DNA from 4 places in the Endozoicomonas sp. ALB115 genome. Region 2 is predicted to be linked to each of the others. Evidence: predicted binding sites of a transcription regulator. Region 2 holds the regulator's gene; each other region holds the start of a gene.
The links. The regulator sigma-54, encoded in region 2, starts transcription at its own class of promoters, with help from an activator protein. The targets are predictions, from matches to a motif close to TGGCACNNNNNTTGCTNT.

Region 1 (7,670 bases), on a different contig from region 2:
CGGCATGACTTCAGCACTATTTTGCAGTTTATGGGCTATCACACAGTGGCTATCGGTGCAGCCTACTGGGAAGATGCTGTTAGTGCTTATCCCCCGGAAAACTTCAGTGCCTTATTTCTAGGTGATTTTTTACAGGCAGAAAGCTCCCTGCAGGGAATGCTTTCCCGAGTCCAGGGCTGGTGTGGTGGCGTTCCGGTTATCCGGATTGCGGAGTCACTGCCAGACAATCTGTCGTTAGCACTGGCCAGGCAAATCATTGCACGGGTTGACTGGCCATGTAGCAAGCCGCAACTTTTATCCAGTTTGCATTATGGTCAGGTCTACCGTGAGCAGTGGCGTCAGGCACACCAGACTGGCTACAACCAGCAGGTACAACTGTTCCGTGGGCTGGTTGGCAAGAGCGAGCGTATTCGTAAAGTTCGGGCCGCCATGGCCCAGGTGGCGGATCGGGACGTCAATGTTTTGATCACCGGTGAGTCCGGCACCGGCAAAGAAGTGGTTGCCCGCAATCTTCATGAGCATTCCTATCGCAGAAGTGCGCCATTTGTTCCGGTCAATTGCGGTGCTATCCCCACTGATCTGTTAGAAAGTGAGCTCTTTGGCCATGAAAAGGGGGCTTTCACTGGTGCTGTGACCAGTCGCAAGGGGCGGTTTGAGATGGCCCAGGGCGGAACACTGTTTCTTGACGAAATAGGCGATATGCCTCTGCACATGCAGGTCAAGTTGCTCAGGGTTTTGCAGGAGAGGACCTTCGAACGGGTTGGTGGAACAGAGCCTATTGAGGTGGATGTTCGAATTATTGCTGCAACCCATAAGAATCTTGAAAGTATGATCACTGAGGGAAGCTTCAGAGAAGATCTTTATTACCGTTTGAATGTATTTCCCATTGAGATGCCCTCGCTGAAAGAGCGGCCTGAAGATATTCCGCTGATGATTAATGAGCTGACCCACAATATGGAGAAGCAGGCCAGGGGATCAATTCGACTCAGTTCAGCGGCAATATTATCGCTTTGTCGGCATGACTGGCCGGGTAACGTCCGGGAAATGGCCAATCTTCTGGAGCGCCTGGCGATTATGTATCCCTATGGGGTTATCGGGGTTCAGGATCTGCCAGAAAGTTTCTGTCATTTCGATTTGATCAGTCAGGAAGATGATGGTGTGGCGGATTTATTTCCGGACAGTATCCAGCCTGCCGGTGCTGCTACTTCGGAAGACCTTGCAGTACTGCCGGTAGGAGGGTTGAACCTTAAGGAATATCTGACCCGACTGGAAAAGAGTTTGATTCAGCAGGCGCTGAGTGACTGCAATAGTGTTGTTGCCAGGGCAGCAGACAAGTTGCAGATACGGCGAACGACCCTGGTGGAAAAAATGCGCAAGTATGGTTTGCAGAGATATGAGGATTCTGTGAAAAACTGATATTCAGTGATGCAGAAAAAATGACTACATTTTTGTAGCCATTTTTTTTGCTAACAGATTCATTCTCAGATTTACTGCGTTAATCAATGCGTTCCGGTTTTTGTTTCTGTATTGTTCTGTTGTGCTTCGACTCCCTTCTTCTTGCTGATCCACTGTTCGATAATTGTTGCTGATTGGTTTGCAGGTAATCCTTTATTTGCATATTTAATGAATGCGCTAATCGACATCATGTCACGATCTGGTTTTTTTCTTCCCTGTTTTGTCGGTCAAATGCTGCCATTTTTGCGTCACTATAAAGTGACACTGTCAAATAACTATCTTTTTGGATAGTTCAAAAAAGTGTTCAAGATATTTTCAAAGCAACCGAAAATTAATCTATGTCAAAAAAATAGCGAAATGAAATCGGTGTTGTTTTAGAAAGTTGTGAAAAAACAGGTGGTTGTGTTTTTTTATTTTTCTTTATGTATTTTTTTGGGGTTTGGTAGCTGTTTTTATTTTTCAAATTAAAGTTGGCATGTTCATTGATATGTATATTGTGTCGTTTTTCTATATGCATTTTCTGAGCAATTGAAAAATTAAAGTGAGAACGATGGCGCAAGTAAAGAAAAGAGTGATTGCGGTTTCAGGATGTAAAGGAGGTGTCGGTAAAACCGTAGTTGCAGTAAACCTTGCCCTGGCGATGGCAAAGCTGGGTCAGCGTGTCGTTTTGATGGATGGTAATCTTTCTGTACCAGATGTTGAGTTCACCCTCGGGATGAATGAAGAAGGTTTAAAAGAACAATTGTCGTCTGATTTTATTTTTTCATCACCTGCTGAAGGTGGGTTCGTTACTGAGAGCTCGGGCCATCAGCAGAAAGGACTGTTGGATGGTCCATCGGGTGTAAGGGTATTTACACCGGCTGCTCAGGGAGACTGGAAAGACAGTATTCAAATTATTCAGGCAGTAGAGTTGATTCAGGACATGGATGATCTTGCGTCAGATCTGGATACTTTGATTATTGATACGGCTCCGGGCCTGGCCCCGGATAATGTAACTCTCATTCAGGCGGCAACAGAGGTGGTCGTTGTCGTCAGTCAGGAAGACGTGTCTGTTATTGATGCTGTTCGACAGATAAGGCTTCTGTACCGGGTTTTCAATGTTCACCAGTTTTATATTGTTGTTAATCAGGTGAGCAGCAGAAGAGGCGGTGCTAAACAGTTTGAGAAATTACAGGAGTATCTGAAAGACGACAAACAGATAGTTTTAAGCTTTCTGGGTGCAATTCCACATGATAAGGCTGTAAGTGAAGCGGTATTACAGCAGTCGGCACTGTTGACTGTCAGTAACGATTGTCGGGCTGCAAGAGCGTTTCACAGAATTGGACATCAGCTAGCAAAATTACCGGTGCCTGAGCCAAAAGGTCGTATAGAATTCTTTTTGCCTGGTAGGATCAAGGAGAGGATCTAATCATGACAGAGACAGCACAGGACGTGCAAACCAAGTCGGCACAAAAAACGACACTGAACATGGAAGAGATGGTGATAAAACATCGCTCATTGGTAAAAAGAATTGCCAATCATCTCGCCGCAAGAATGCCCGCCAGTGTTCAGATTGATGATCTGGTCCAGTCAGGAATGATTGGGTTGCTTGAAGCAGCTTCAAAATATGATGCATCCAAAGGTGCCAGTTTTGAAACGTTTGCCGGTATTCGAATTCGTGGCGCAATGCTGGATGAAATTCGAAAAGGGGACTGGGGACCAAGATCAGTATATCGCAACAGTCGTCGTATTACTGAAGCGGTTCAGGTTGTTGAAGCGAAACTGGGAAGAGATGCCCGGGATTCTGAAGTCGCCAAAGAACTTGATGTGAAAATTGATGAGTATTACACCATTCTGAGTGATTTAAGAGGGTGTCGTCTTTTTAGTTATGAAGAGTTATTTGACAGTGAAGAATCAAGAATGCAGGCTCGCTCAGGAGACAGGGGCCCTTCAGCAGATATTCAGGAAGAAAAATTTAAAACAGCACTGATTGAAGCTATTGATAAACTGCCTGAAAGAGAAAAGCTGGTATTGATGCTTTATTACGATGAAGAGATGAATCTGAAAGAGATCGGTAAAGTGTTAGGGGTCAGTGAATCAAGAGTCAGCCAAATTCATTCTCAGGCTGCACTGCGTTTAAGGTCACGGTTGCAAAACTGGCTGAGTTAACGTCTCAGCCACACCGTTTTTACAGGGCAGTGACAAAATATGGTCAAGCGTCGGGAATCGGGGCGTTTTCTTTTTTGATTTTGACAGCGTTCAGTTGAGTTGATCTATTTTCAGAAATATATGCCGGTTATATGCTGCATAGCTTTGAACATTTTATTTTTAGTTTCTTATTGTTCCAAGTGAGTGGGTCTTAGCTCCATATACTTCTTTTATTAAGTTGTTTAATAACGGACCTGCATAATATGAAATGGATTTCTATCTCGGCCGCCATTCTGTTGTCGGCACTCTCCTTTACTCTTCCGGCTCAGGAAGAAGCACCAGAAGAAATTAATGGTGTGATTACCATCAATACCCACCAGGCAAAACGCCTTCATGATATTGGCGCACTCTTTATCGATGTGCGTCCCTATCAACAGTGGCAATATGGACACGTAGACGGATCTCACAGTCTTGATCTAAGGGGTGGGTTTCGTCAGCTGCTGGTGCCGGGGGTTCTGGAAAAAGAGACTCCTATCGTGATCTACGGAAACAGCACATACCATATGAGAGGGGCTATTGGCAGTTATCTGGCCGCATTATGGGGTTATGAACGGGTGTTCTTCCTCAGGGACGGTTACTATTCCTGGTTAGCCTTGGATTATCCGGTGACATTGAAGTCTGATGTTGTGGGTGAGTCCTACACCACAGGGGTTATGGCGCAGTAACAACGCCTTGATCCTTGCAAATACTTTCCTTTCCTTCTGTACCCGTTTCCAAATGCCTTTTATCTTCACTTTCTCTATTGGGAGTGAAGATCGGTATGCCCTGAGCCCTTCCAAGGCTTCTTCAATACTGTTAATGAACACTATTTACCTCCGCAGTCAGTAAAATTTCCTGATATAATCGCCAACCAACGCTATATAGGGACATCTTGGAAAGCAGGGCTTTTCATTGCTCATGGCTGTGCTGCTTTGCGAATCAGGGTCTCGGCGATACACGCTTTTGGATTCAGGAGTTCGCTTTGCTTAATGTGGTTCAGTTGAGCTGTGAGCGGGACGACAGGCTGCTGTTCAGTAACCTGTCCTTTCAGCTTGGTAGTGGAGAAATACTCCAGATTGAGGGGCGAAACGGTGCTGGTAAAACATCGCTGCTTCGCATCATTGCTGGCTTTTCATCCAGTTTGAGTGGCGATATTTTCTGGAACGACCAGCCTTTATCGACAGTGTATGCTGATTTTCGTCTTGACTGTTTTTTTCTTGGCCACAAACCAGGACTGAAACTGGATCTGACGCCTCTTGAAAACCTTGTCTGGCGAGCCAGGCTGGCCAATACCATCATCAATCGGGAAGTATTGCTCGCTGCCCTTGATCGGGTCCAGCTTGCCGGTTATGAAGATATTCCCTGTAGCCATCTATCCGCTGGGCAGTTAAGGCGGGTGGCGTTTGCCGGGTTGATTGCCAGCCCGGCACGGCTCTGGATTCTCGATGAACCATTCACCGCGATTGATATTGAAGGTGTTTCCTGGCTGGAGAGACTTTTTGATGAGCACACCCATCAGGGAGGTATGGTGCTGGTTACCAGCCATCAACCATTGAATGATCGTCAGGGAAATCTGCGTAAGTTGAATGTGGAGCACTTTGGCGAAGAAAGGAGTGCTGATGGTGAGAGGGGGCAAGATGTCCAGGGTTGACCAGCCATCCATGCGGGGGTTCTCAGCCTGCCTGGCCCTGATTCGCCGGGACCTGACGCTCACGTTCCGGTCACCCGGTCAGGCCATTAATCCCATGGCGTTCTTTCTGATGGTGGCTACTTTGTTTCCCCTTGGGATTGCGCCGGATCGGGAGGTGTTGTCAGAACTGGCAGCAGGCATTATCTGGATTGGTGCTCTGCTGGCTGTTTTGCTGTCGCTGGACTCATTGTTCAAAAGTGACCAGGAGGACGGGGCGTTGGACCAATTACTGATGTCGCCACATCCGCTGCCCTTACTGGTATTGGCCAAGGTGTTCAGTCACTGGTTAACCAGCGGTTTTTGTTTAACACTAATGGCACCATTGCTGGCCATTATGTTGCATCTGCCATCAGAAGCTTTTTCTCCTCTTATGATGACGCTGTTATTGGGAACACCAGTACTCAGTCTGGCAGGGGCCATCGGTGCTGCCTTAACGGTAAAAGTACAACGCGGAGGCGTGTTGCTGACCCTGCTTTCGTTACCGCTTTACATACCGGTACTGATTTTTGCCACAGGGGCCGTTAGTGCTGCAATGCAAAACATGCCGTATACAGGTCATATTCTCTGGTTGTCTGTGTTCCTGATACTTGGGATATGTCTGGCACCACTGGCGATTGCAGGGGCATTAAGGGTAATTAATGAGTAATGAATATATTTCAGTATACGGTAAAAAGACGTGCCTTTATTCAGGCAATTTCTTGAAAAGTGAAGAGATTTCCAGCACTCTCTGCCTGCAGAGAATCCCTGCAAAATCAGGCCGCATTGGTGGCGGCCTCAGTAAGTAGAACAAGAGTATGAACTGGACGTTTTTTCATAAGTTGGGTTCTCCCAAGTGGTTTTATGATATCAGCGGTAAGTGGTTGCCCTGGCTTCAGGTGTCCTCCCTGGTGCTGATATTGGTGGCGCTGGTCTGGGGGCTGGCGTTTACCCCTCCGGATTACCTGCAGGGCAACAGTTACCGCATCATCTTTATCCATGTGCCTGCTTCGTTCCTTGCCCAGTCGATCTATATGATGATGGCAACAGCCGCTGCTGTGACCCTGATCTGGCGAATCAAACTGGCAGATATGGCGCTGAAAGTCATGGCACCTGTCGGGGCTTCCTTCTGCATACTCTCTCTGATTACCGGAGCCATCTGGGGGCAACCGACCTGGGGGACCTGGTGGGTATGGGATGCCCGCCTGACCTCCATGCTGATTCTGCTCTTTCTCTATATCGGTATTATTGCCCTGCGCGGTGCCATCCACACCACAGAGGCTGCCGCAAAAGCCTGCGCCATTCTCAGCCTGGTGGGGGTGGTCAACATCCCGATCATCAAGTTTTCGGTGGATTGGTGGAATACCCTTCATCAGGGTGCCACATTGAAACTGACTGAAAAACCTTCCATGGCCCCGGAAATGCTATGGCCCCTGTTATTGGCCATTCTCGGATTTTATCTGTTTTTTACGATGGTCACGGTGCTTCGTCTACGTATAGAAATTATCAGTCGTGAAAGAAAGACCCGCTGGGTTAAAGAGCTGGTGAGTTGATGTCTATGTATTTTGACAGTTGGAGCGGTTTTCTGGTCATGGAGGGGCACGGTCTCTACGTCTGGAGTGCCTATGCGATGGCTTTGGCCGTGATTGGTTACAATCTGATTGCACCGTTTATGGCAAGGCGGCGGATACTCGCACAGTTAGCTGCACAAGTGAGAAGACAAGAGCAATTGGTGCAAAGAAAAGTGATCGTGAATGAGGTCACTACAGGTAGAGGTGATAACAATGAGAATCGCTCTGCCAACCCTGAAAACACACAACCAAAACATCGCCCCGGGCGACAGGAAGAAGGCTCTGAGTCTGTAGAGAGGAGTGCTCAATGAATGCAGTTCGCAAACAGAGATTAATACTCGTATTACTGCTGCTGGCAGGCGTTGGGGTGGCAGTGGCTCTGATGTTGTTTGCGCTGCGCGAGAACATTAATCACTACTTTTCACCCGCTCAGATGGCTGCCGGTGAAGCTCCGTTAGGTCAGCGGATGCGCGGTGGTGGCCTGGTTGTTCCGGGTTCCGTTGAGCGTGATACCGAAAGCCTGAAAGTCAGTTTTCGCATCACGGATGGTGCCGGAGAGGTAACGGTGCACTATGAAGGTATTCTGCCCGACCTGTTTGTTGAAGGCTCTGGTGTAGTTGCCCTGGGAACGCTTGGCGATGACGGTGTTTTCGCGGCAACGGAAGTCCTGGCCAAACATGATGAAAACTATATGCCGCCGGAAGTTCAGAAAGCCATTGATGAGGCACATCCCGGTTACACCAGGCCGACGGTACAAACCACTGCTCAAAGTGAGCTGAGGAGTCTGCAAGATGGTAGCTGAAGCTGGCCTG
Region 2 (7,670 bases):
GTGTCGATTTTCAGGTCTGCCTCAATCAGCACCGGCGTAAGCAGCTTTTTTTCTAACGCGATGGCTTCTCTGAGCGATGTCTGGTCATTACTGAGCGGGTGCTTTCTGCGTGTGGCACTGTAACGGCTGACCAGCTTTTCGCTGTCGGTGTCCAGGTACAGTACCTGACAATGGATGCCTTTGTTCCGAAGGGACTTCAGCAGATCAGGAAAGTTATCCAGAGTTCCGGGCAGGTTTCTGACATCAATACTGACGGCCATCCTGGGGGGCGTTGAATGATGGCCTTTCAGGGTATCCGGTAATTGGTTCAGCATACTGGCCGGAAGATTGTCGACACAATAAAAACCCTCATCTTCAAGGGTGTGCAGAGCTGAACTTTTTCCAGAACCGGAGCGCCCGCTGATGATGATAAGTTTCATAGCTGTTCCTTTATGCTTCTGAGCGTGTAGGTATTGAAAGCTGACCCTTCTTCTATTAAAGCAACTTTTGATCAAGAAGCCTACCGGATACCGTTGACCTGAGGTGGAAAAAGCAAATCGATGGCCAGGGTATCCGGAGTTGCTGGCAATCCTGTTAATCAAAATGTGTTTAATGGCTGACAGCGTCTGGTTGCGGGATTCTATCAGGGTGCGGGATATGGGTCAGGCTATTGGTTTTTCCTGATTCTAATGAGTGCGGGAAACTCTGTTAGTGCTTCTGACAGTGCTGTCATTCATTTAATGGGAGAATAATCCTAGAGTTTAAATCACAAGTAAACCAGTGAGAGAGGTTAATTAAATAATCTCTCTTAATTATATGAAACAATCCTATCTTGTTAAAGGAGTAACATCATGGACGCACCACTGACTAAACCACAATTTCTCGCAATTACTTATCAACCATTAGTTGAAACTACTAAACGTCAATTAGTTGAAACGACTAAACATCCATTAGCTGAAAAAGCTTCTCAACCAGTTCCAGTTCCGGGTCCGCGTGAAAAAGATCAGGTACCTGATGATTTTGGCAGGTTCTATAACCGCATGGTAAGGCCACTGGAAAGAAAGTTTGAAGATGGTCAGCCAAAACCAATATTTGTTATTGGCGGTCGGGATAAAGCCGAAGATAAACTGGCCAAAAGCCACATGGCCTACCTTCAGCGCAAGGCTGATGCTATGCAGAATATCAAACCGGTTATTGATTCTGTTGTCCAGACAGAACAGGAAAGCCCCATAGAAAGCGACACCAGTCCCAAGGTGGAGGTCATGCAGGACGAACCGGCTTTGGAACCTGTTCCTCAGACAAATTCGGAAAGCTCTGAAGACAGCTCCTGTGGCTTCTTCAAAAAGCTGAAGCACTGGGCAATTAAAGTTGTCAAAGTTGTTTACAAATATACCGGTCTGAAATTTATTGTTGAGGCAATCAAAGGTAAGGATAAATCTGAACCTGTCGCTGATACCGTCAATACCCAGGATGAAGCTGTCGCTGATACCGTCATAAGCCAGGATGAAGCTGCAGTGGTGGCTGATGTTGTCAAAAGCAAGCGTAAACCTACACCTGTTGCTGATTGTGTCAAAAGAGTGCTTGAAGCTAAAATTGCTACAGTTGATGTGATGAAAGCCAGAGGGCTGGCCCTTCAGCCTGACAGGGCTAAAATGCTTCATGATCTTAAGATTGTACAACGCTTACGAGGTGTTGTTGCACCGATTACACCACGTACCGCAGAGAGTTCGCCTTGCTCCGGGCAGGATAGTTACGATCTTTCCGGGCTTCACCGTGCGAGTACTGTCTTCGCTGAAAAAAGAGATAAAAAAGCCTTGGAGAACATTGCTGAAATTGAAAAGAAACGAGCTGAGGTTGAAGCCAACAAAGCAAAAGAAAATTTTGCCAAGGAAAAAAAGGCTTCATATAGAAATAAATTAATAAATCCTGGGTTAAAGTATGGCAAAGATTGGGTGGCCTACAACTTTTCACGAAAGCAAGAGTCTACTGAAGTGCAGAAGGCCAAAGAGGCCAGGGACATCAAAATGGCCGAGGATCATAAGCGACAGGATTCTCAAAGCCCTGTGTCTGAAACCCCGATTGTTCCATCAACTGTTTCGCCAGTCACTAAAGAAGATCCAAAGGCCGACAGGTATGCAGCAATTCGTGAGCTTGATGAGCAACTTAAGGTTCAACGGTAATTGGCTAAAACCCTGTAAGCCGCAATGCATTTTGTCCGGGACTCAAAGAAGTGTGTTAACAACAAAAGATAAGAGCATTGTGATCAGTTGAACCTTTCAGGCCATCATTACCTATGATGGCCTTTTTTGTCACGTTATTCACTGTTCACTCATAGTACGATAGAGCATTGTCGTATTGGTAGCCGAACGTATTTTCTGAAGGGTCAGGGCAGAATGAAATCGCCCGGCCAGCGTCCTTAAAATTTCAAGATGTTCCTGGTTTTCGCCTTCTGGCACGATCAGCGCGAATACCAGATCAACGGGCTCACGGTCCACCGCATCAAAATCAACCGGTTCCGCCAGTCGTATAAAAAGACCGATAGGCTCCGGGCAGGCTTTGCAACGACAGTGGGGAATAGCCACGCCATCACCCAGTCCGGTGGTGCCAAGACGCTCCCGGGCAACCAGCGCTTCAAACAGTTCTTTGGCATTGATTTCGGGGGCATCGCTGCTGATGCGTTCAGCGATAAATTCCAGGATTTTCTTTTTGCTGGCCCCGTGCACCCCGTCAAGGGTGCGCTCGGGGGTTAGGATGCGGTGAATAATCATGCTGAATAAGAATGGCAACCTGATAAATCAAAGGGCATGGCCACTGGCACCCTGTTGCCTGTCCAGGGCTTTCTCTTTTCGTTTAACCAGCTGCCGATCCAACTTGTCCGAGAGCAGGTCAATGGCTGCGTACATGTCTTCGTGCTCGGCGGTGGCATTAATCTCGGCCCCGCGGGTATGCAAAACGGCTTCTGCTTTCTGCACCAGCTTTTCGACGCTCAGGGTCACCTGTACATTGGTGATATGGTCAAAATGTGAACCAAGACGCTCCAGTCTTTTGATCACATAGTCGTGCAGAGCTTCTGTTACCTCGACATGATGCCCACTGATGTTGACTTGCATGTAACGCTCTCCTGAATCCCATTATCCAGATAATCACCAGTCCGCGGGATTTTTCGTACTGGCTGAGTTCGATTCTATCACTGTCGGTGCAGCTTGGAATGCCCTGAGACAAAAAAAACTGCTTTTTGAACGGTGTATCAACGGAGCTTGTGTAAAAAATTCCGGAACACTGTTTCAATGTGATTGATGGGCGTCCCTTATCAATACCTATCAATGACATCCAAACTCCATTCGTCCTGAGCGGAGTCGAAGGGCGTAAGCACCATGCCCTGAATAAAGACTGTGCCAATCACCTTCCGTCCGTGCATCCAAGCGGAGCCGAAGGACGCTCAGGGTAAACGGAGATTGCACACATCAAACTCCTCAAAATGATGTACTAAGGCACTAACTGCTTACGCTCATTGGATGGCGGAATATTCATGGACTCACGGTATTTGGCAATGGTGCGCCTTGCTACCTTGATGCCCTGATCCCCCAGAATCGCTGCAATTTTATTGTCACTGAGGGGCTTGCGCGGTGTCTCTTCAGCAATAAGTTTGCGGATATGGGCCCGAATGGCCGTGGAGGAACACTCCCCCCCTTCCGTGGTGCTGACATGGCTGGAAAAAAAGTACTTCAGCTCGTAAACACCCCGGGGAGTATGCATGTACTTCTGAGTAGTGACCCGGGATATCGTCGACTCATGCATCCCCACCGCCTCGGCAATATCCGCCAGCACCAGGGGTTTCATGGCTTCATCCCCTTTTTCCAGGAACTCCTGCTGATAGGTAATAATCTGGCTCGCCACTTTCATCAATGTTTCATTGCGACTTTGCAGGTTTTTCAAAAACCAGCGGGCTTCTTGCAGATGGTTCTTCATGAACACATTGTCGCGGCTGTTATTGGCTCTCTGAACCATGGACGCATAATTATTATTAATACGCAGTTTGGGCAGGGCGTCGGAATTCAGTTCCACCGTCCAGCGTTCCCTGATTTTCCGGACGGATATATCCGGAACCACATATTCGGCTTCTGTCTGATCAATGGTGCTGCCGGGTTTTGGGTGGAAGCTCTGAATCAGGCTGAGGGCTTCTCGCAGCTGGTCTTCTTTCAGTTTGGCATGACGCATGATGCTGGCATAATCACGGGTGCCAAGGGACTCAAGGTAACGGGTGAGCAGTTTTTCTGCATTGTTGAAATGGGGTGTTGAGGGCGGCAGCTGACGAAGTTGAACCAACAGGCACTCTCTAAGGTCAACACTGCCACAACCCACCGGATCGAATTGTTGCACCCGGTGTTGCAGCACATGGATCTCTTCAATCTCCAGATCGTCCAGTTGGGATTGAAGAGAGACAAACAGGTCATCCAGCGTGCAGGTTAAATACCCATCCGGATTAACCGCCTCGATGATCGCCAGACCAATCAGCCGGTCCCGGTCGCTCATGGGCACCATATCCAGTTGCCATTCCAGGTGATCCTGAAGTGACTCCACAGCGGAGGATTTTGCCAGGGGGTCATAATCATCGTCACCGCTGCTGGCCGGCAGGCTGGAATACACGTCGTCCCAGGCGGAGTCCACGGGCAGTTCATTGGGAATGCTGTCTGACCATTCCGCCATCTCCTGAGGCTCAGGTTCTGAGGCTTTTTCGCTCAGATCAACGAGCTCTTCCCGTCCTTCAGTGCTGCTGGCGGTGTCCTCTGTCTGGCTATCGTCGGACTCCAGCATGGGGTTGGACTCCAGGGCCTCCTGAATCTCCTGCTGAAGATCCAGGGTCGATAGCTGTAGCAGCCGGATGGCCTGTTGCAGCTGCGGCGTCATGGTCAACTGCTGGCCCATCTTGAGCTGTAAGGAAGGCTTCATAGGCAACCGTATACCTTTACTTCGTTGTCCGTGGAGGCTGCAGAGGCTTACTCTCCATGTGCGGCTGATTATAAACCCATAGACGTTTCTGAAACCATAGCTTTAGCAAAAAATGTGCAAAGATTGAATACGATGAAATTACGTGTGTTTTTGTGTGGCTTATAAGCGCTTTCCGCCTTTAAAGTTCGGTCATAACGACTGTCAGAATGGTTAAAAAAAACTACCCGATCATTATTTGACATTGGTCATTTACAACCAAAAGTTCAAGAAATAACCTGCGCGAAATTTAGCCATTTTCAGGATTCCCCTGTGGATATACTCATCGTCATACCCGTAGTTGCACTGGTTATATACGCCATCGTGAAGAACTACAGTGCATCAGCCTCGCTGGCTATTGCCGGTATTGTCCTGCTAAGTGCCGCCGCGTTGATGGGGATAAAAGACATTCTGCCAGCGGCCAAGGCCACCGGTTTTATCCCCTTTGACCTGTTTCAACTGATGAACACGGTATTCAGCTTCCGCATGGCCAGCCTGGGTCTGACCATCATGGCCTGTGGTGGTTTTGCCAGCTACATGTCCCATATCGGTGCCTCAGAAGCGCTGGTTCGACTGGCCGTTAAGCCCATCAGCCGTTTTCGCTCACCTTATATGGTACTGGCACTGTGTTATCTGCTCAGTGTTGTGCTGCAAATGTTCGTCACCTCGGCAACGGGTCTCGGTTTGCTGTTGATGGTGACGCTGTATCCGGTGCTGAGAAATATCGGTTTAAGCCCGGCTTCAGCGGTTGCCGTGATCGCTTCTCCGGCGGCGTTTGAAATCGGTGTCACCCAGGTGAATGCCAACTTTGCCGCCAGCCAGTCCGGACTGGAAATTACCGAATACTTCCTGGATTATCAGGCCTGGATCACCGTCCCCATGGCGCTGGTGGCGGCGGCCCTGCACTTTGTCTGGCAGCGTCGGTGTGACCTGAAAGATGGCTACAGGGTTGCCGAGCATGTGGGCGAGGGCATCGAACATACAGACGGTGACAAGAAAGACCCGGCCCCGGCATTCTATGCGCTGCTGCCCATGATTCCTTTCTTCCTGTTGTTGATCTTTTCCAAAATGATGGTGTCGTCCATCAAAATGAACCTGGTCATGGCCATGCTGATCAGCGTATTTGCCGGCATGTTCTGTGAAGTGATCCGTACCCGGAAAATGAAACAGTCCCTTGATGGCTTTGATCAATTCCTCAATGGTATGGGTGCTGTTTTTGGTCCGGTGGTAGGTCTGATTATCGGTGCTGAAATTTTTGCCACAGGGTTAAAACATATTGGTGCCATTGACTCCCTGCTCGGTTCTGCCCAGGGGCTGGGTATCGGTGCTGCCGGTATGACGCTGTTTATGGCCACGCTGATTGCTGTTGCGGCCATTATGATGGGCTCTGGCAATGCAGCCTTCCTGTCATTTGCCACCCTGGCACCAGAAGTTGCCAAAAGCTTTGGTGTGCCTGCGGTGGCCATGCTGCTGCCCATGAACTTTGCCGCTTCCATGGGCCGTTCCATGTCCCCCATCTCGGCGGTCATTATGGCCTGTGCCGGTATTGCCAAAATCTCACCGTTTGAAGTGGTGAAAAGAACCTCGGTACCGATGATTGGTGCGTTTGTGGTTGGTATGGCGCTGCATCTGATTTTGTTTGTCTGATCCTTTTCTCCCCCGCCTGGCGGGGGCGTTTTTTTAATAGAAAGAACAACGCTGCCACTTCCAGACCAGAATATAAGTAGTTAACCAAATTCAAGAATCAAGACCTGCCCCCCAGCTCATGTTCTTGCATAGGGATTATAACCGCCCTAACCTATCAAAACAGGATCAATTTAAGGAAAAGCCAATGCCTACCACCTATGAGACAAAAGCAGATGAGCGGGGCAACCTGTGCCTGCCACCCAATATAAAACTACCTGAAGACTGTCGTATCCTTGTTACAGTTCTTGATGAACCGCCCAAGTCGCAACAGGCCAATGATGAAGCGTTGCTGAGTGAGCAAGTATTATCAGAAGAATAGGACACCCACAAATTCAAACATTAATGACGAATTTATGGGTGTCCTTTTCTTTGCTCCGAATGCTGGAGCAAAAATTAGGTATCGCCCAAAGAGCCAATAACAAGCAAAGAGCCAAGGCGATTCACGCCAAAATCAAAAACAGGCGGCAAGACGCCTTACACAAATACAGCCGCAAACTGGTAAATGAGAATGCGGCCATCTTCGTTGGCAACGTATCCAGTCAGGCAATGGTGAAAACCAACAAAGCCAAATCGGCTTTGGATGCCGGATGGGGATTATTGAAAACCATGCTGTCTTATAAGTGCGATCACGCAGGCGTGGTTTTTGAAATCGTTAACGAAGCCTAACCTGGGCGGCCCCCTCCACCCAGACTTGTTCGTGCTGCGGGGTAATTCCTGACAGCAGTCCGAAAGGTAGAACAGGTCTTGGAATAAGAGGGGGCCGCCCAGGTAATGGGGCTGTTCAGAATGCGGAGCTGAACACCAGCGTGACATTAACGCTGCCAGAAACATTCTTGCGCTCGGGCATGAGCGTCTCGCTGGAGGAATCCCACTGCTTTAGCTTGGGAGGATGTCAATAAAGTTACTTTGAAAGATCATGGCATGGAGGCACTGACACCAACGCAGAGGTATTTGCTTGTGGTTCTGGTCACGTTCGCAGACAACGAGGGGGTGTGTTGGCCGGGACAGAAAACGCTGGC
Region 3 (7,670 bases), on a different contig from region 2:
CCCACAGGAATCCCGGAAATAATCCGCCGGGATCGTCGTCACCATGCCATTTTCACTGATAAATGGCTGATCATTCCCCATCTGTCGCTGAATAACAAGCACCTCTTCCAGCGTTTTACTGGTGTTAAAAATGACCGGTATTTCACGCTCAACCAGCAATTCCAGGGCAGGCTGAGCGGCTGCCCAGCCATAATCATTATGATCCATAAGGGAGCCATCAAGATCGGTAAAAACCAGTATCCTCGGCGCTGTTGCTGCCATCAATAAACCATCCACTCAACCAAAACGTTTTTGATAAATGGCATTGGTGGCCTCGACAAAACCACCCATACTGCCACAGTCAAATCGCCTGCCCTGAAATTTACAGGCAATCACACAACCACTTCTGGCCTGAGACATAATGGCATCTGTCAGTTGTACCTCACCGTTTTTTCCCGCCTCGGTGTTGTCAATAATGTCAAAGATATCGGGGGTCAGAACGTAACGGCCAATAACCGCAAGATTACTGGGAGCCTCTGAAGGCGCAGGTTTTTCCACCATATCCGTCACCCGGATCAAATGCTCATCCAGGGCCTCCCCGGCAATCACTCCATACTTTTCGGTTTCTGCCGCAGGCACTTCCTGTACCGCAAGAATCGTACATCGGAACTGCTTATAGAGATTGACCAGCTGAGCCATCACCGATGGCCCCTTATCATTGACACAAAGGTCATCCGCCAGAATGACACCGAAGGGCTGATCACCTATTAATGTCTGGCCACAGGCAATGGCATGGCCCAGCCCCAGCATCTGATTCTGCCGGGTATACGAGAAGGTACAGGCAGACATCACATCCCGGATCGACGACAGTTTCTCCTCCTTGCCACTACCGGCAATCTCCGCCTCCAGTTCATAGTTAATATCAAAGTGATCCGGTATCGCCCGCTTATTCCTGCCATTAACAAAACCGAGATCCGTTAATCCTGCCTCCATTGCCTCCTCTACCCCGTATTGAATCAGCGGCTTATCAACAATGGGAAGCATTTCCTTGGGCATGGATTTGGTGGCTGGCAAAAAACGTGTGCCATAACCGGCAACAGGAAAGAGGCATTTTGTAATCATTCAATAACTCCGTTTATCACTTGATCTTGAATGCGTTAATACGATGCAGTTCCCATGCCAATGTTACAAGGCACAACTCATGTCAAGAAGGTAAAGAGTGTGAATCAGAGCTTTATTGCTATTTCAGGAGAGGCATTTTGCAATAGCAGGTTCCGGTTTGCTTCTTCCGAGGCTTTCTTTATAGTCGACCCAATCGTTGGGCGGAACCTGCTCTTATCTAATCAGATGTAATACTTATACCCATTCGCCTTTTGTGGTCAGGGTCAGTAGATGTACAGATTATCAACATACCTTTTTGGAGGTCGTCTTCATTGCGAAAAAAGACGAGCGGATTGTAGCCGGTTATGGCATTTGCCTCTCTCAGGTGTTGTATCACACTTTCATGCTGTAAATTTCCCATGACAACTAATCCAGCTGCAATGAAAAAATCTTTCTCAAGCAGACCGGAATGTTTGCCCCAACTTTGTGGATCGTTATTAGATTCACCCATTACTTTACTGATCCAGGGATAATGCTGCATGCTAACCAGTTGTTTCACACTTTCGATAACTTCAGCTATTTTACAGATTTTGATATCTACACGATTATCTTTGTCATAGAAATGAGTTAAATCATGGCCTGATTGCTCTGCTTCGTCTCGGCTATTGACCTCCTGAAATTTCAACCGCGGGTATTGATAGATAACCTGATGGATAAATCTTTTAAGAAAGTCTTTATGACTTTCGTCCTGTGCCTGTGTAATATAGAGAGGCTTTCCAATGGTAGCGACTCCCGGGTATTCGGATATCAGACGCTCAAGCAATTCTTGAACACTCAACTTCTCTTCTATGTCACCTTGGTGAAGTTTGATATGACTCAGCTGTCTTGTGACCAGCCTAACCAGTCCTAACCTGCTGGGAACGGCTTGATCATAATCTGGAGGAGGGGATTTATCAGCAGGATCAACATTTGGTGAACCAGTTGGTGTGACGTTCATTTTTTCTTCCTGTTATCGGGGTCGCAATACACAAAAGTTAAGGGCTGCAATTATGGCTATTGCCTGGCGCATATTACAAAAATTGCCAAGCGTGATTTCTGACCATTCTGACAAAAAATAGTTCAAAACCTTAAAGTGATATATCGCAAAAAAGTTGGAGATAGCGGGGGGATGTCACTATCATCATTCCGTAAAGGCGGGGCGAATAATATGCCAATGTTACATGGCACAACTCATGCTCCTGATATTAAGAACGTGAATCAAAATCCATAACGCTGCTATTTCAGGAGAGGCATTTTGCAATAGCAGGTTCCGGTTTGCATCTTCCGAAGCTTTCTTTATAGTCGACCCAATCGTTGGGTGAAACCTGCTCTTATCTATGACTTCTGCTTGATAGATCGAATGAATATACCCATTTCCCTTTTGGGGTTAGGGTCAGTAGATCTACAGATTATCAACATACCTTTCTGGAGGCTGTCTTCATTGCGAAAAAAGAACAGCGGAGAGTAGCTGGTACGGGCATTTGCCTTTTTCAGTCGTTTCATCACCCTCTTATGCGATAAATCCACCACGTCAGCTGATCCGGCTGAAATGAATAAATCACCGTTAAGCAGACCGGAATATTCGCCCCATTTGTGTTGATCTTTTCTTAAATGATCGATCCAGGGATATTTGTACATACTGGCCAGTATTTTCACACTTTCGATGACTTCAGATATTTTACAGATTTTGATATCTACATGATTAACTGTGTCATAGAAATGAGTTAGATTATGGCTTGATTGCTCTGCCTCATCTCGGCTATTGACCTCCTGAAATTTCAACAGCGGGTATTGAGTGATAACCTCCAAGATAAATCTTTTAAGAAAGTGCTTATCACTTTCGCCCGGTGCTCGTGTAATACAGGGCGGCTCTTCAATGGTGGCGGCTCCAGGGTATTCGGATATCAGACGCTCATACAATGCTTTAACACTCTGCTTCTCTGCTTGGTCACCATGGTGAAGTTTGATAAAACTCAGTTTTTCCATGACCAGACTTACCAGGCCTGACTTACTGAGAACGGCTTGAGCATCAGCTGGAGGGCCGGGATTAAGGGCAGTATCAAGTTGTAATGAACCTGCTGGTGGGACATTCATTTTTTCTTCCTGTTATCGGGATGCACAATACACAAAAGTTAAGGGCTGCCATCATGGTTATTAAATGACGCATATTGCAAAAATTGCCATGTGTAATTTTTGACCATTATGACAAAAAATAGTTCAATACCTTAAAGTGATATATCGCGAAAATTTTTTAGATAACGGGTTATATCACTATCATACACCCGTAAATATGGTCGAATAATATGCCAATGTTACATGGCACAACTCATGCTCCTGATATTAAGAACGTGAATCAGAACACCATAACGCTGCTATTACAGGAGAGGCATTTTGCAAAGCTATCCCCCTATCTTTGCGTCATTTCATCAATCGCTATCCAGGCTTCTTCACATCCCTTATGGTGATCAATCGGATGACCTCGCCAGTATCATCGTCCGCCGGGTTGAGTACTTTCTGCACAACCATGAACCGAAAAGTTTTGACGCCTGGTCAGAGCAGGATATCTATCTGATCACTTATGGCGACAGCCTCACAGAGCATGGGAAACCACCACTGAAAGTACTCAGTGAATTCCTTGGCAGGCACATCCGGCAGCTGATCTCCACCGTGCATATACTGCCTTATTTCCCCTACAGTTCTGATGATGGATTCTCCATCATTGATTATCTGCAGGTTAACCCTGCTCTTGGTGACTGGAATAACGTCAGGGCCATCGCTGAGCGCTATCGGTTAATGACCGACCTGGTTATCAACCACGTATCCCGGGAAAGCCTGTGGTTTGCGGATTTTGTCAGCGGCATCCAGCCTGGGCGGGACTACTTTATTGAGGAAGATCCATCCACAGATCTCACCATGGTCACCCGCCCCAGAAACTCCCCCCTGCTGGTTCCCACCCAGACACGCCGGGGAACCCGCCACGTCTGGGCCACCTTCAGTGAGGACCAGATCGACCTTAACTTCAAAAACCCGGATGTACTGATAAAAATGGTCGATATTGTGCTTTTCTATCTTGCCCGGGGTACCAGCGTAGTGCGTCTTGATGCCATAGCTTTCCTATGGAAGAAGCTCAATACAGCCTGCGTACATCTGCCGGAAACCCACGCCATGGTCAAAGTAATGCGGCTGATTATTGAACAGGTTCGCCCCGGTGCATTACTGATAACCGAAACCAATGTACCTGACCCGGAAAACTTCAGCTATTTCGCCCGGGGCGATGAGGCGCATTTGGTGTACCAGTTTGCACTGCCGCCACTGATACTCCATGCACTAAACCGGGGCACAGAAAAATACCTGGCGCACTGGGCAAGGGCATTACCGGAATACCCTGAGGGTTGCACAACACTGAATTTCACCGCCTCCCATGATGGCATTGGGCTGCGACCGCTTGAAGGGCTCGTCCCCGACAGTGAAGTCGCCGAACTGGTGGACAGCATGCACCGTTTTGGCGGGTTCGTCAGCATGCGCACACTACAGGATCAAAGCGAAAAACCTTATGAGATCAATATCTCTCTATTTGACGCCATGAAAGGCACACGCCGTGGCGAGGATCACTGGCAGGCACAACGCTTTCTCTGCTCACAAATCATTATGCTCGGCATGAAAGGTATTCCGGCCATCTATATTCATAGCCTGCTGGCGACTCCGAACGATATTGTCGGCGTTGAACGATCTGGCCGCACCCGATCCATCAATCGCCGTAAATGGGATATTGAAGAGCTGCGCACAGAACTGGAAAACCCCGTCTCAATGCAGAGCATGGTCTTTAAAACCCTGAAAACCATTATTGGAATTCGCCGAAAAGAGCGCTGTTTTCACCCGGACTGCCCTCAGCAAATCATTGATATCGCACCGGGCATTCTGGCCTTTTCCAGGACTGAGCCCAAAACGGACAGAAGCCTGGTTGCCATTCATAATCTGACGGCAACTCATTTGGACATAAATGCAAAAAAATACCAAGGCCGTCTTGACCTGCTTAGCGGCAAGACCTTTACCTCTGAACAGTTAAAGCCCTATCAAACCCTATGGCTGGTTTCAGGCACCCGGTGATCTCATGGATCGTTCGGCACAGTGAGCGCGTTATCTGGTCATCGCGCCCGGCACGCCCGGGCACATCAGTTTCCTGGTAACGCAGCATATGGCTCAACTTCAGTAGAGGCCAAAGCCACTGATAAACCAGTAGTTAATAAGCTAGCCCGGATATTTCATAAACTGCCCCGAATCTCGCGCCAGACTTTGTCGCTCTAAGGGATTTTGTGAGGGAGCGCCGTACCGGGGAGTACGGTCGACTGAGCAAAACTCCCTTAGAGCGGCAAAGGACAAGCGAGATCGGGAGCACGTTTATGAAATATCCGGGCTAAGGATATCAGACTCTACTTGCCCTATCAGTGGAGTCCAGATCCGAAATTTGAACCCGGGTGTTGAAGACCTCTGATTGACTCGATGACACACTGATTGATCTGCTTGCCAGAGAATTTTCCTGTATTGTGCGGCGACGCTCATCGAGTAAGAAAATAATACTCCCTGCTAAAAAGCCTAGGCTGGCCCCCATGATTGGCTGCGGAGTATCATCCGTGTACGTTGGTATAACCCCATCCCGTTTCCAAAGATAATTAATCAGTGACTCACCACCTATCCCCAGGGCTACACCAGCGGAGATAATGGTTAGCCCCCGCCAGACAGTTTTTGCCTTCTCTGTTCGGTACCAGGGAGTAGCAGTCTGGCGTTCATTGCCAGAACCACTTGCATTGCTTACTCCCTCTGATGTGCCAGAAATATCAATTTGTGCACTGCCGGTGCCGGAAATATGGGTTACGGGGTTCATAATGAACTCTCAAAAATTAGAAATTTATAGTATTAAAAGAAATTTTTTTATTATTGATCACACATTTTGACTTTGGATAATTGAAAAAGTTCACTAATGAACTCAAGGGAGCGGTAAAATCGTACTAACTGAACGTCAATAGCATCACTGCCTGCAGAAAAGCTGGTACGGATGTTAATTTCAATAGCCGCATCATCCGGTTATCCGTGAAGCTGCAGATGGCTTGACCCGGATGTTTCATAAACTGCCCCGAATCTCGCGAAGGACCTTGTCGCTCTATGGGATTTTGTGAGGGGGCGCCGTACCGGGGAGTGTGGTCGACTGAACAAAACTCCCTTAGAGCGGCAAAGGTCAAGCGAGAGCGGGAGCACGTTTATGAAATATCCGGGTTAACCCCAATGGAGGTAAAGCCCCTGATAAACCGGCGCAGTAATTAACGAGCTACAGCAGGCGGACCGTCAGTGTTTACTTCCAGACTCAACGGGACGCAGATCACCAGGGATTTCATCCTTGGCAGTGATGACATTTGGCTGACCTGGTACCATGCTGATCGATCTGTTCTCAATACAAGTATGAATTGCAACATACGCCTCGGTTAAACAGGCCTGGTAAGCCCCTTGAGCAAAACCCACGACTGCTCCACCCAGGAATGGCTGCGATATATTGAACGGGTACAATGGCAAATGCCCATCCCGTTCATCTGCGAAGTAACTCAGTGCCTCACCGCATGCATACAATGCTGTATTCACGGAAACAATGAACAGTCCCCGCCAGAGGGGCTTTGTTGCTATGGTTTTGAAAAAGGCAGTAGCAAGGCTTTCATTGCCAGAGCCACTTACATCGTTTTCCCCCTCTGGACTGACAGTAATAACAGCTTGAGGGTCACGTGTAATAATTTGACCGGTTCCAGTATTGATCATAATGAACTCTCCAATAATTATAAGTTTTTAATATTAAAAAAGATCAATATACTATTGATTAAACTTTTGGACTTTGGGCAATTGAATAAGTTCATCAATAATCATGAGCAAGCAATAAAATCGCACCATCAAAATTTGGACAACACCTGAATAACTCTTTAACAAAAAAAGATCACAGCCAAAAAAACGGAACTATATTCTTTCACCATGGTCAATATACCAGTTGAATAATTTTTTTAACTTTTCAGAGCTTTTAAAATGAACAGAGCTACTGGCAGCATAATATGCTGTGTAATATTTTTTGCTTTTACGACTTTCGACACTGTTTCGGCAAGCAGCTCCTTACGGAGTGACCCGACCCGGTTTGAGCAATACCATGGGCAACAGGTATCTCCCGGTCACTATTACGAACAGACTCCAGGATCTGACGCTGATGCAGTATTCCCACCAGTTATCAGTGTCACTCCGGAAAACAGTGACCAATTGACTATCAACCTTGCCAACAAAACAGAAATCGAGAAGCAGTACATACAGGCCTTTTATTTGAGAGGTGAGCGTGATGGTGACATCCTGCTGAAAACCATTAACGATCTTGGCCGCAGCCTGAGAGACTTAACCACCGTTGCCTCAGAGCTCCAGAAAATTTCTGACGACAGCATCCTTCAACCAATACCCGTCAGGGAATTTCTTGACCATGTGAGAACCTTCACACAGGAATCAAACCTGTTCCTTCAAGACGTTAACAACCT
Region 4 (7,670 bases), on a different contig from region 2:
GCCGCTCTTTTACAACGAGTATCCGGACTCTATTTAACCGCCTCTTATCCGAACCTTCTCAGCGATCATGAGCAGGCGGCATTGAGAAATGCCGTTGATTATTACGTGAAAGCAGGGCTGAAAATGGGGCAGCGCATCGCCATCATTGATATGCCTCTGTCGCAGGGCGGCAGTATCAAAGGGCTTTTGCATTTACCCAGACAGCTGGCAGAAAACGACAAAAAACTGCCTGTTGTTCTCTGGACCGGAGGCGTAGACAAAACTCTGGTTGAGCACTTTCAGAGTGCTAAAAAATATACAGACACCGGTTATGCGGTCATTACATTTGATATTCCCGGAGGTGGCCTGAACAGGGCATTAAAAGTTTCTCCGGGTACAGAAGCTGAGGCACATAATGCCGCTTTGGCTTACGTGAACAACTCAACGCTTCTGAATGAAAAACGGGTGGCGGCATTGTCATCTTCCGGGGGTGGTCTGAGTTTAATGGAGTTCACTGTTGCTACCCCTGAACTTAAGGCTGTGGTCGCACGTTGTGCGCTGGTAGATGGTGTTTTGACTCAACCTGAAAAGTTGCAATATTTGCCGGCAATGAGTGTCGATTCCTTTTTTGCACGTCAGGGGCTGACTTATAAAGGGCTTGAAAATCCGGGGCGGTATACCATTCCATTGTCACTGAAAACCAAGGGCTACTTTGATGGTAAACCCCACACCAGTGTACCGTTGCTGGTGATTAATACCAAAGATGACCCGGTAGCTTCGCCGAAAGATATGAGAGCGACGGCGGCAATGTCTTCTGATAGTGAAATAGCATTCTTCGGTGAAGCGGGTCACTGCCCGGAAGGTGCAGAAGCGGAAAATAAAATATACCGTTTTATTACTGAAAGGATCTGACAAAGTTATTTCAGGGTAGTTCACAAGTTGGCGCCTGTCTTAAGCCGCAGGCGCAGAGGCTGGAGAGTGATTAATGGTCAGCGCTTTGCTGGTTATCGTTGCTGCTGTCTTCCGGGACTTCTTGTTCTGCTTTAAATGCTTCCATCTCTTTTTCCAGCGCTTCAAGGCGCTCTCGGGTGTGCCTCAGAACAGCAACCTGGGTATCAAACTCATCACGGGTGACCAGCTCCAGTTTTGACAGGGCACTGCCCACCAGTGCCTTGATATTTTTTTCGATATCTTCCCGGGTCTGGCTTTTGTCACCGTTAAAGAGTTCACCGGCTTTGGCGGCGATGGTATTAATCAGGGCGGCTTTATCGATCATGGTTATCGCTTGGCTGATGGTCAGAAAAGAGAAGGATACCGCAATAACAGCAAGGTAACGATCCGGAACTTATAATTGCTCAAATAAAGCCGTAATCTTTCCGGGTTTGATCACAATAAAATCGTTATCGGCAACGCCATGCTGCTGTTTGGCGAGCTGCAGATCTTCCGGTGGTTGCAACATCGGCTCATTGGTTAGCATAAAGCTGCCCCAGTGCATCGCCAGCGACAGGCGTGAGCCAACATCGTTGTGGATATGCACGGCTTCTTCCGGATTGACATGGATCTCTTTCATAAACCAGCGTGGCTCGTAGGCACCAATCGGCACCATGGCCATATCCATGTAGCCGAAGTGCTCACCAATGGCTTTAAAATCTGAACTGTAGCCAGTATCCCCGGCAAAATAAAAGCGTTTACCCGGTTCAGCTGCTTCAGTCGCCGCTTCAAATACCCAGCCACACCAGAGCGTTCGATCCGGAAATATTGAACGGCCACTGAAGTGCTGACAAGGTACTGCCGTGTATGTCCAGCCGCGATGGGTATGGGATTCCCACCAGTCCAGCTCGACCCAGTTAGCTATACCATGTTTGCTGAACCATTGGCCTAAGCCCAGGGGCAGCATAAACAGGGGTGGATTGTCTTTTTGTTTTTTCTGAATGGCTAATACTGAGTTTCGATCAAGATGGTCGTAATGGTCGTGAGAAATCACCACCACATCCACGTGGGGTAAGGCAGCAATATCGATCGCTGGTGGAGAGTAGCGCCTGGGGCCAGCCCACTGTACAGGAGACGCTCGTTCAGAAAAGTGTGGGTCGGTAATGATATTCATCCCCTGGTGGCGAATTAAAAAGGTCGCATGACCAATCCAGCTGGTCAGGGATTTATCTGAATTCTCAAAGACCGAATAATCATCGTCTACCACCGGAATAGAAACTTTCTCCGGCAGTGCCTCGGTGATTTTCCATTTCAAGATGTTCCATAACGAGCGATGATGCATTTGCATAGCATCGTTATTGCGAAAGCCGCCATTCGGCAGATGATGTTTTTTTGAGCGATTCACCGCAGCTACCCTATCTTATTTTGTTAATCAATTTAGCGCGGAGCAACACCTCGGACAAATTTAGGTATCGCCGCACGGCCATAACTCTGTTTGCTGACAATGTTTAAATCGTCGTCAAATACAAAATAGTCCATGACCTCATCCAGGCGCTGATTGGAAAACGCATCGTTAAAGGTGTGCAATACATTGCGTATATCATTTGCCATCGGTATTTTTCCCTGCCTTATTATTTGCCAGTAGGATTTATCACATGCCGCCGGTGAGGTAAAGGCGCTCTATTGTCGCCCCGCGCTGAACAGACGTTTTGGGAGAGATAGGCTCACCCCAATAACCAAAAAGCGGGGGAGGGAATGCCATGAAAAATGTGACGATCACCGGCGGCGGCAGTGGTTTTTCTCAGGGACGATCAGCTATTGCCACTATATTAAACGACAATAGTCAGGTATCGGTTGGTGAGTTTCTTTAGTGATAACATGGCCAGGCCTCGCAACTACACCTACTGAGGGCGGCCATGACCAGTATGGCACTGTAGGTATTCGCGCTTTTCTGTACTGATATTACAATCGACTCAGCTGCTCTGTGATGAGGCATCAAGTCTGGGTAGTTGTAGGATTTTTTGATGAATGCACTGCTTTGGTGCGCTTTTTTGGGTGGGGGATTAGGTTTTAGTGCATCAAATGGGTGCGTATCCGATTTCGCCGCTCATTTGAGTCCATGAAACCTTCAACCATGCCCATTTATGGGGATAGATAAAAACTGGCACAGAGCCTGCTTAGACAGGAGTAACCATTTAACCAGTGCCGGGCGGGATGCCTGAAATCAAGACTGGCAGGGTTGGTTTTTCCTTTTACAGGCCGGGAAATAAAACAGACGGTTGTAACACAAAGGGAAAAGCGTAGACTTTGGAAGCTATCGCATCCAGGTCACCCCTCCCGGATGAATATTAAGTAGAGCCAGGAGAATAATGCATGAAGTTAGTATCAGCCATTATCAAGCCGTTCAAGCTTGATGACGTGCGGGAAGCGCTTTCTGATATCGGCGTTCAGGGTATTACTGTGACAGAGGTCAAGGGCTTTGGTCGCCAGAAAGGCCATACCGAACTGTATCGCGGTGCAGAGTATGTTGTGGACTTTCTGCCAAAGGTAAAGATTGAAGTGGCTATCTCGGATGATCTGCTGGATCAGGTGATTGAAGCAGTGTCCAATGCCGCCAATACCGGCAAAATCGGTGACGGAAAAATATTCGTGACCTCTCTGGAGCAGGCTATTCGGATCCGTACCGGAGAGACTGGCATCGACGCTATTTAAGTGCCAGTCAAAGGCATGACTCATCAGCAGCCACTGATGACATCGCCGAGCAGTATCAGTGATATACAGCTTTGAGCTAAATACAGCCCTGGGCTGAAAAGAAAGATAAAAAAGATGTGAATTTTACTGGGAGGGGTCCCGTGGAAGATATAACTCAGCTGTCGTATGCGCTCGACACTTTTTATTTCCTGATGTGTGGTGCACTGGTCATGTGGATGGCCGCTGGTTTTGCCATGCTGGAAGCCGGTCTGGTGCGCTCCAAGAACACCGTTGAAATTCTGACCAAGAACATTGCCCTGTTTGCCATTGCCTGCACCATGTACTTGCTCTGTGGTTATCAGATCATGTATCCGGGGGCTAACGAAGGCGGCATCATGCCTCTGTTCGGTACGCTGCTGGGCACTGAGAACAGCGTCGAGTCGGTGCTGGGTGGTGGTGAAGATGCACCTTACTACTCTCTGCGTTCTGACTTCTTCTTCCAGGTGGTCTTCGTAGCTACTGCCATGTCCATCGTTTCCGGTGCCGTTGCTGAGCGCATGAAACTGTGGGCCTTCCTGCTGTTTGCGGTCTTTATGACGGGCTTCATCTATCCGGTACAGGGTTTCTGGAAATGGGGCGGTGGCTTCCTGAACGAAGCTGGCTTCCAGGATTTTGCCGGTTCCGGCGTGGTGCACATGGCGGGTGCTTCTGCTGCCCTGGCGGGTGTGCTGCTGCTGGGTGCCCGTAAAGGCAAGTACGCATCTAACGGTTCCGTTAATGCCATGCCTGGCGCTAACCTGCCACTGGCTACTCTGGGTACCTTTATCCTGTGGCTGGGCTGGTTCGGTTTCAACGGCGGCTCTCAGCTGAAGATTGCTGATGTTGAAAATGCCAACGCTGTTGCCCAGATTTTTGTCAACACCAATGCTGGTGCCGCCGGTGGTGTTATTGCTGCCCTGATCGTTGCCAGACTGTTGTTTGGTAAGGCTGACCTGACCATGGCTCTGAACGGTGCCCTGGCGGGTCTGGTTGCCATTACCGCAGAGCCGCTGACGCCAACTGCCCTGGGTGCAACGCTGATCGGTGCTGTTGGTGGTGCACTGGTTGTCTTCTCTATCCTGGCGCTGGACAAACTGCGTATTGATGATCCGGTGGGAGCCATCTCTGTCCACGGTGTTGTGGGTATCTGGGGTCTGCTGGCGGTACCTCTGACCAACAGCGACGCTAGCCTGGGTGCTCAGCTGTTGGGTATTGGCAGCATCTTCGCCTGGGTGTTCGGTGCTTCCCTGGTTGTCTGGGGTGTGATCAAGGTAATCATGGGACTGCGTATCTCCGAAGAAGAAGAGTACGAGGGTGCTGACCTTACTGAGTGTGGTATGGAAGCGTATCCGGAGTTTACTAGCAAGTCTTGAGGCATGTAAAAGCTGACATTGAACAACTACGTAGATGTCGCTACAACCATATCGTGGTAGTAGCGACAGTTGACAAAATCGTTGACAAAAAAGACCCCGGCATCAATACACTTTGTATTGTCTCGCCGGGGTCTTTTTTATATAACTTTGGGCTATACCTTTGGGCTATGGCAGTTTCAGATCCAGATCCTTTGCAACACCACTTTGCAAATAGGATTTCAACTCTTGATAGTGGGGCTGAATCTCCGGGCTGTTGAGTTCTCCCAGCCAGAATGTCCAGTTCATTTTTTTCTCACTGCCATCTATAGCCTGGACTGCTCTGAGACCAAAATAGAGCGGTTGGCTGTCCTTGTCTGCATCAGTGCCGGTCATGATGTAAGAAGCTCCTACTAAATTATCGGGCATACTTTGATGTGACAATGGGAGATCTTTCAGGCATTTGTTCTGTTCGTTGGCCATTTCTCCCTGATAAATTGCCTGCTGTTTGGTGTCTCTGATCTGCATACCGCTCTCAGGGTAGGCTATGTAGAGGGTCACTTTTTCAGGGTCTGATTTGGCCAGGTTTCTAACGGTGACAGTTCTGTCGCTAATGGTTTTCGCCCGTGCACTGTCACCTTGCATATGTATGGACATGGCTTCAGGGGGGGCTGTATTCTCGGGAGAAACCAGCGGGGTTGCAGGGGCTTTCGTATGAAATAACACCATCACCCTGGTGACGGTTCTTTCTTCAATTAGCTTTGAGAGTGTCTGTTCGAAAATGGTTTGCATGCCTACGCCAATGGGGCGTAATGTTTTGTCAAAATCTGAAAGTTCAATTACTTTAACTTTTGAAACCTCTTGAAAGCGCTTTAATATTTCTGACTTGATTGTATCGTCACTCTCGTCTGAATCGGAGACTGGCTTATAAGCTCCATGTTGGAGTTTAAAGCCGGATTGCAAACTGAGTTGAACGTGGGGAATCACTTTTTTAAACCTCTCGCCGTGAGTGCAGCCGGTCAAAACAAAGACAAGTGTATTGAGGATCAATGCTTTTAGAGCATTAGAAAGTTTCATGTTTTGTCGTGCAGGCTGATTTTTGTTGGACTGGAGTTGTAAAGGTAGAACAGGATTTGGATATTTCAATCTTTGGTTAACTACTTACGCCTGGACATGCTGAAAACTTGAAAAAACACAGCTTTATTTAAAATATGAAATTAAGCAGGAACCTATCTGGATTTTTGTGGTCTGCACTGATCCGAGTTTAAGAAATGTAAGGTTATGCTTATGATTTCTCCCTCCTCTTCTCCTGTTACTGGAGCTGATCAATCACCGTCTTATGAAGAATCAATGACACAAAATGCTGTATTGGGGAATCACGATGTTCAATCTGCTTCCGCTGATGCAACAGTAAGTTTAAGGTATCAAGCTACAGTTCCGGTTCTGCCGGAAACTTCCCAAAAGGCAAATGTTGACACGCATAAAGTCAGTGCCGTTTCAGTCTGTAGTGGAAGTACACACAAATCCCCGGGAAAGCCTGATAACTCAGCCTCTGAGCTTCCCTCCGGGGAATCAGCAGACACACTGGTTTCCACTTTTATTGCAAACAATCCAACAATAGCATATTGCCTTCGTAACCCAGAGTTTCATAAGGCTGCGGTTACAATGTTAGCTTTGTATTCCCTGCATTCTAAACCTCAGTCTGATGATGATTCGCAAGAACCAAAAAGTAAGTCAAAAAAGGCTTTATGTGAACTTGTTATGAATAATATTGAGTGTTTCAATATAATATTTCCTTATATAGCGGTTCCCGGCTGCGGTCGTTTAGATCCTGTAAGATTTCTGGGGGTTATGCTCTCTCTATGTGAAAGCGCTTATCAAGATGCTTTTCCAAAAACAGTTATCAGCATTGGCTCGGGGCAAGCATTTCTTGAAAAATGTTTTGATTCGATGGGAGGAGTCGGCGTGAAATGCTACGACCGTGAACCGCTAACCAGGTTTTTACCTGTTGAACAAGCTGAGTTCCCAAAAGATATTAACAAGTGCCTGCCTGATGATTGCAGTAGTTGTTTATTGGTTTCAGGATATCCCCAAGGGTATTTAGGCCCTGTGCTCACGGAATTTATCCGACGGGGAGGGGAGATGCTCTGCACCACTGTTGAGGGTGGTTTGTTTAGTGATATGCATGAAGGATATGAAGATAATCCCAAGGTTCTCAGGGATGGGATTAAAAAGTTAAGGAAGAAGAATGGAGCGTTCTTTGAGGTTCAATTAACGGATTACACTCTGATGGGGCCTGCGTCATTTATCCAGTTTTACAACTGGCCATCAAGCGTTAAGCAGCTAATGTTTGATTCCAGGATTTTGAATGGTTTGTGTTCCGATATCGAATTTCCTCGATTCCTGACATCACGTTCACGTAGATAAAATGATTATGCAAAATGTCACTGCTGTAACTATAACGCAATCCACAGGTTATGCTACCCCTTCGGGTGCGGGTGATCATTTGTTATCCCCCGCCCTTGCTGCACTTGGCGCTGTGCGTCCGACACCTGGCCTGGATCCGCCAGAACAAACGATTTCTACAAATGGCATTGAATCGATAACAGACAGAAATGTGGAATTAGTACAGGGCCCTCTCCGTAATGAAATCAACGGAGCTTTTCGAGGCGTTGCCAGCAC

Region 1: ACO6VE_RS04970 (P-loop NTPase) is a predicted target of sigma-54. The motif match lies at 1,927-1,944, and genes of this name have one in related genera.
Region 3: ACO6VE_RS16975 (sugar phosphorylase) is a predicted target of sigma-54. The motif match lies at 3,437-3,454, and genes of this name have one in related genera.
Region 4: glnK (P-II family nitrogen regulator) is a predicted target of sigma-54. The motif match lies at 3,072-3,089, and genes of this name have one in related genera.

The regions. Positions count from the first base shown of each region.
Region 1 covers NZ_JBLYZG010000007.1:62,443-70,112, reverse strand. The annotation lists gene ACO6VE_RS04975 (sigma-54 dependent transcriptional regulator) at 1-1,416, shown strand, start outside; gene ACO6VE_RS04970 (P-loop NTPase) at 2,006-2,863, shown strand; gene ACO6VE_RS04965 (RNA polymerase sigma factor FliA) at 2,923-3,603, shown strand; gene ACO6VE_RS04960 (rhodanese-like domain-containing protein) at 3,846-4,307, shown strand; gene ccmA (cytochrome c biogenesis heme-transporting ATPase CcmA) at 4,613-5,272, shown strand; gene ccmB (heme exporter protein CcmB) at 5,241-5,957, shown strand; gene ACO6VE_RS04945 (heme ABC transporter permease) at 6,106-6,840, shown strand; gene ccmD (heme exporter protein CcmD) at 6,840-7,169, shown strand; gene ccmE (cytochrome c maturation protein CcmE) at 7,166-7,660, shown strand; gene ACO6VE_RS04930 (heme lyase CcmF/NrfE family subunit) at 7,650-7,670, shown strand, end outside.
Region 2 covers NZ_JBLYZG010000011.1:26,580-34,249, reverse strand. The annotation lists gene rapZ (RNase adapter RapZ) at 1-419, opposite strand, end outside; gene ACO6VE_RS07290 (hypothetical protein) at 831-2,159, shown strand; gene ACO6VE_RS07285 (PTS sugar transporter subunit IIA) at 2,298-2,747, opposite strand; gene hpf (ribosome hibernation-promoting factor, HPF/YfiA family) at 2,775-3,089, opposite strand; gene ACO6VE_RS07275 (RNA polymerase factor sigma-54) at 3,466-4,929, opposite strand; gene dcuC (C4-dicarboxylate transporter DcuC) at 5,239-6,612, shown strand; gene ACO6VE_RS07265 (hypothetical protein) at 6,797-6,970, shown strand; gene ACO6VE_RS07260 (IS200/IS605 family accessory protein TnpB-related protein) at 7,030-7,317, shown strand; partial or broken gene ACO6VE_RS07255 (hypothetical protein) at 7,451-7,531, shown strand; gene ACO6VE_RS07250 (PDDEXK nuclease domain-containing protein) at 7,558-7,670, shown strand, end outside.
Region 3 covers NZ_JBLYZG010000042.1:27,589-35,258, forward strand. The annotation lists gene ACO6VE_RS16955 (HAD-IIB family hydrolase) at 1-261, opposite strand, end outside; gene galU (UTP--glucose-1-phosphate uridylyltransferase GalU) at 277-1,101, opposite strand; gene ACO6VE_RS16965 (hypothetical protein) at 1,319-2,077, opposite strand; gene ACO6VE_RS16970 (hypothetical protein) at 2,455-3,213, opposite strand; gene ACO6VE_RS16975 (sugar phosphorylase) at 3,511-5,226, shown strand; gene ACO6VE_RS16980 (hypothetical protein) at 5,543-6,001, opposite strand; gene ACO6VE_RS16985 (hypothetical protein) at 6,460-6,921, opposite strand; gene ACO6VE_RS16990 (hypothetical protein) at 7,180-7,670, shown strand, end outside.
Region 4 covers NZ_JBLYZG010000086.1:3,826-11,495, forward strand. The annotation lists gene ACO6VE_RS22305 (alpha/beta hydrolase) at 1-891, shown strand, start outside; gene ACO6VE_RS22310 (accessory factor UbiK family protein) at 962-1,255, opposite strand; gene ACO6VE_RS22315 (MBL fold metallo-hydrolase) at 1,325-2,314, opposite strand; gene ACO6VE_RS22320 (hypothetical protein) at 2,347-2,520, opposite strand; gene glnK (P-II family nitrogen regulator) at 3,283-3,621, shown strand; gene ACO6VE_RS22330 (ammonium transporter) at 3,762-5,012, shown strand; gene ACO6VE_RS22335 (hypothetical protein) at 5,178-6,065, opposite strand; gene ACO6VE_RS22340 (hypothetical protein) at 6,276-7,415, shown strand; gene ACO6VE_RS22345 (hypothetical protein) at 7,423-7,670, shown strand, end outside.